Regions from separate parts of the Paenibacillus favisporus genome, predicted to be linked through region 2. Evidence: riboswitches for the same ligand, from Rfam matches in the RefSeq annotation. Region 2 holds a riboswitch; the other holds the start of a gene.

Region 1 (2,383 bases), on a different contig from region 2:
TTTTTCAACAGCACGGTTCACATAGTTCTGCACGTCCTGCTCTTTGGATACGTCGGCAGCGATCGCCAGTGAATTGGTATCGTTCAGGCCAAGCTCCTCAACGACGCTCTTGACCGCATCTTCCTTCAAATCGACCAGGACGAGGTTCAGCTTGCGCTCGGCCAAACGCCGTGCCAGCTCTTTCCCGATTCCGCCGGCCGCGCCGGTAATGACTGCCGTTTTCGTTTGTGTTTGACTCATACTGAATCGCTTCCTTTTCAACAAAGTTTATAAAATGATTTATGGGCTTTATAGCTCATGTCTGCTACATATATAGGTTACACCCTTATTAATTGTTCACACAATAATCATATTTTGAAATAATGTCATCTATCCAACAGGTTGACGCCGTATGTCACCGAACCATGACAATCTTGAACATTTACCTTCTTATTGTTGATGATTATCTGCGTTTTGGCGGCAGCCCAACTTGCGTTATAATAGGAGAAACGACAAGCTGGAGGCAGATTGCATTTGACAGACGAACAAGTTCTTGACCGCAGAGCCAGAAGAACCCGGCAGGCGCTCAAATCCGCACTCGTTTCCTTAATTCTCGATAAAGGCTTCGATTCGGTGACCATTATGGACATCGCAGCCCGCGCAGACTATAACCGGGGCACCTTTTACAGGCATTTCGTCAGCAAGGAAGATCTGCTCAAGGAAATCCACGACGAGTTTCTACATGGCATCGCCGAACTGCTCGTTGAGCCGTATGAAGGCCTGGAGCGAATTGAAGCCTCGATGACCTACCCCTCGGGGCTGCGCTTGTTTGAACATATCGAACAGCATAAAGATGTGTTCCTGGCCTTATCGCGAGTCGAACGCGGAAAGCTGGCGATGGACATGTATGACAGGCTCAGGGAGTCGATGCGGAAGGACATGCATATCGAAATGGAACCGACCGAGCCGCCGATCGACTACGAAATCATGCTGAGCTACCGGATGTCGGCCACGGTGGGGGTCATTATGCACTGGGCAGAGGTTGATTTTAAATACACAGCGTCTTATATGGCGCAGCAGCTGATGGTGCTGGTTGAGACCAAAATGGATTACATCGTGTTTAAAAGAAACGGCAGCACATAAGCATCATTCTCAAAACTCCCCATTGTGCCTGCAAGCACAATAAGGTATCATTCTACATAGATGGACTGTGTGCGACTGGCGGAAACATGGGATGAACCATGAGGGAGCACATGGATATAAACAGCCGTACGCCTGGGCAGAGGTAAGGGGAATTCCCCCTTGCCTCTTTATGTTTTTCTGGACCTTACCATGATTTAAAGGAGATGCAGACAATGACAGAACAAACGCTGATTTTGGACGGAGCGCGCGTGGCGCAGGACATTAAGGACGGCTTGGCTAGCAGGGTGAAAAGGCTGTCCGAGCAGGGGATTACCCCCTGCCTGGCGACCATTTTGGTAGGCGACGACCCGGCATCGGCCACATACGTGCGCATGAAAGGCAATGCCTGCAGACGGCTCGGGATGGAGTCGTTAAAAATCACACTGGATGCGGGGACGACGACCGAGGAGCTTATCCGTGAAATCCAAAAGCTTAACGCCGACCCGAACGTTCACGGAATTCTGCTGCAGCATCCGGTTCCCCATCAGATTGATGAAAGAGCCGCATTCGACGCGATCGCTATTGAAAAAGACGTCGACGGCGTCACCACGCTGGGATTTGCGCAAAATGCTTTCGGCTTTGCCGCATATCCTTCCTGTACCCCGGCGGCCATTATCGCCATCCTGGATTACTACCGGATTCCTGTAGAAGGCAAGCACGCTGTTGTTGTCGGCCGCAGCCCGATTCTCGGCAAGCCCGTCTCGCTGATGCTGCTGAACCGCAATGCCACGGTCACGATCTGCCATTCGAGAACGAAAGGCCTTGGTGATATCGTGTCCCAGGCAGAGATCGTTGTTGCAGCAGTAGGCAAACCGAAATTCATTCAGGGAGACTGGATTCAGGACGGCGCCGTCATTCTGGACGCAGGCTACAATGAAGGCAATGTCGGGGACGTTGATTATGAGGCATGTCTGGAAAAAGCGAGCGCCATTACCCCCGTACCTGCGGGCGTCGGACCGGTAACCATCGCCATGCTGCTGAAGCACACGGTGGATGCGGCGGAAAAACAGCTGGGATAAACCAGCCATCGGGCCCGGTTTTCCAAGGGACACTTAAAAAAGCCGTGTATCGGCATCACAAATACGCCGGGTAACGGCTTCATAAATGGCAAGAGGGCATTCCGCCGAACATCATTCGGTGAAATGCCCTTTTTTTCTCCCAAGCTGTAATGTTCTTGAGTCGGCTGGTATCCGATTCACATAAATCCGTCCGTCACAAATGG
Region 2 (2,383 bases):
GTAAGCGACGAAGTTGTACAGCAGACCGGAAGCGTTCACCGGGCTTCCGTGTGTCAGGTGTCCGCCATGGGCAAGGTTCATCCCGAGTACGGTATCCCCTGGTTTCAGCGCTGCCAGGTATACGGCCATGTTGGCCTGCGCACCGGAGTGCGGCTGCACGTTGGCATGCTCGGCTCCGAACAGTTCTTTCGCACGGTCACGGGCGATATCCTCGACGATATCGACGCGCTCGCAGCCGCCGTAGTACCGCTTGCCCGGATATCCTTCGGCGTATTTGTTCGTGAGGACGGAGCCCATGGCTTCCATAACCGCTTCACTGACAATATTCTCAGATGCGATCAGCTCGATGTTTGCACGCTGACGCTTCAGTTCCAAATTCATGGCCTCGAGTACAGCCGGGTCCTTCTTACGCAATTGATCCATGTTAATAGTTCCTCCCTTATTGGAATTCAAAATAAAATGTTCGTTTCAATCATCCGCTCATGTTAATCGCAAAGATCTGAACTGCCGCCGTCACGGTCGGCTCTGCCGGCTTCTTCATCCAGACGGTACACCGCCCGTTCGCCGCCGATCAGCTTGGGCCGCGTGTAGGCCGCATTCACACGCGCATGCCCCACATACCGCAGGGTCGGGCGGAAAGGTACCGCCACTCGCCGCAGATGCATGCCGATCATCGTCTCGCCGATGTCGATGCCCGCGTGAGCTTCAATCGCTTCGGCCAGGCAAGGCTCCTTCATGGAACGGTAAGCAGCGGCAGCCATAGAGCCGCCCGCTTTCGGAACAGGAACGGCAGCGACCTCGGTTAAACGAAGGCGCTCCAGTACGGAACGCTCCATCACAAGCGCCCGGTTCAAATGCTCGCAGCACTGAAACACCGTGTCGAAGCCGAACTTGGCCCGGACCTCGCCGATCGCCTGCAGCAGCTCCTCAGCAACCCCGAGTGCCCCAGAAGTGCCGATGCGTTTCCCGGCCACCTCACTGGTGCTCGTTCCGACAACCAGTACCTTACCAGGGCCAAGCCCCGCGGCTTCCACCAGCTCATGAAGAATTTGGGATACCTGTTCTCCCAGCGAAACTTCCAATGGACTGCCACCTGACATGCTTTCCATGAGAAAACCTCCCTAATTGTGCAGATACCGCTCTTCAATCGCTTTAATCTTGTTCACGCGCCCGACATGACGCTCGCCGCCGCTGAACTCCGTGCCCAGCCAAGCCTTGACGATTTCCTGGGCCAGACCTGGACCGATGACGCGTTCGCCCATCGCCAGCACGTTGGAGTCGTTGTGCTCCCTGGTGGCAATCGCCGAGAACACATCGTGGACCAAGGCGCACCGGATGCCTGGAACCTTGTTCGCCGCGATGCTCATGCCGATGCCTGTTCCACAGATCAGGATTCCCCGGTCGGCCTCGCCTTTGGTAACCAGATCGCACACAGGGAGAGCATAGTCGGGATAGTCCACGGAATCCGTGCATCCGCATCCCACATCCGCAACTTGATGCCCCATTCCTTCGATCACGGCAATGATGTCTTCTTTCAAACGTATACCCGCATGATCTGTTCCAACAGCAATTTTCATCTTTCGAAAAACCTCCTAAAATTTCGCGCAATACAGAGAAACGAATCTAGCGCTCCCCGGTATTCCCGTGACTTCTTGTACCATTATAACTCATTTGCAGCCACTAGACGAAAAAAAGAGCAGTCCGCGGATCATTCCGCAGAATTGCTCTTTTGCCCAGGCGACCGGCCGTATATTCCGGTGCTCCATCGTGGTTGGATCCACATTGTCGCCAGTTACACCGGAACCGATGTTTTTCACCTTCATCATAAAGCATGACGCGATGAAAATCAATCTGCAAATTTACTCCATTTTTTCAGGCCTAGGCTCCCGCCCAAGCGCTAATTTAAGCTTGTTTCTTAAAATGTACGGAACGCCTCCAGCTTATCCAGCAGCCGCTCGATAGCGGCGCGGATTTCTGCGGCGGTTACATCGTAATCGTCGCGGGACCCGCCGAACGGGTCCGAAATATCAAAGCTCGGGATCCGCTGCTGGATCTCGATCAGCCGCTCCCGTTCCTCGTCCTCCAGCTGCTGTCCGAGCGCCCGCTTCATTTCCCAGGTGGCGTACAGGCTGTCGAGCTCCTGCAGGTCCTTGATCACGTTCTCGTCATCTTCGGTGTATTCCTTCAGGGTATAAATTTTGTCAGCCGCGAGCGGAAAGCTCCGGATCACATGCTGTTTATGCCCCTGGGTCAGTGTCAAAATCAAATCCGCCCAATCCACCGTGTCGGCCCTGAGCGGCTTGGCGGTCAAATGCTCATCGATCTCGTGATCCCGCAGCACCGCTTCCGCATGACGCGAGATGGGTGTCCCTTCAAGGGCGGC

What was found. A riboswitch is a leader RNA that binds a small molecule or an ion and turns the genes downstream of it on or off. The one in region 2 is predicted to bind ZMP and ZTP.
Region 1: it holds a riboswitch for ZMP and ZTP, as region 2 does, so the genes downstream of both, ABID47_RS14950 (bifunctional 5,10-methylenetetrahydrofolate dehydrogenase/5,10-methenyltetrahydrofolate cyclohydrolase) here and rpiB (ribose 5-phosphate isomerase B) in region 2, are expected to answer to the same signal.

Annotation. Positions count from the first base shown of each region.
Region 1 covers NZ_JBEPLV010000003.1:389,392-391,774, reverse strand. The annotation lists gene ABID47_RS14960 (SDR family NAD(P)-dependent oxidoreductase) at 1-240, opposite strand, end outside; gene ABID47_RS14955 (TetR/AcrR family transcriptional regulator) at 514-1,122, shown strand; ZMP/ZTP riboswitch at 1,184-1,267, shown strand; gene ABID47_RS14950 (bifunctional 5,10-methylenetetrahydrofolate dehydrogenase/5,10-methenyltetrahydrofolate cyclohydrolase) at 1,335-2,180, shown strand.
Region 2 covers NZ_JBEPLV010000005.1:442,578-444,960, reverse strand. The annotation lists gene glyA (serine hydroxymethyltransferase) at 1-423, opposite strand, end outside; gene ABID47_RS23335 (TIGR01440 family protein) at 486-1,100, opposite strand; gene rpiB (ribose 5-phosphate isomerase B) at 1,122-1,577, opposite strand; ZMP/ZTP riboswitch at 1,725-1,806, opposite strand; gene ABID47_RS23325 (low molecular weight protein arginine phosphatase) at 1,916-2,383, opposite strand, start outside.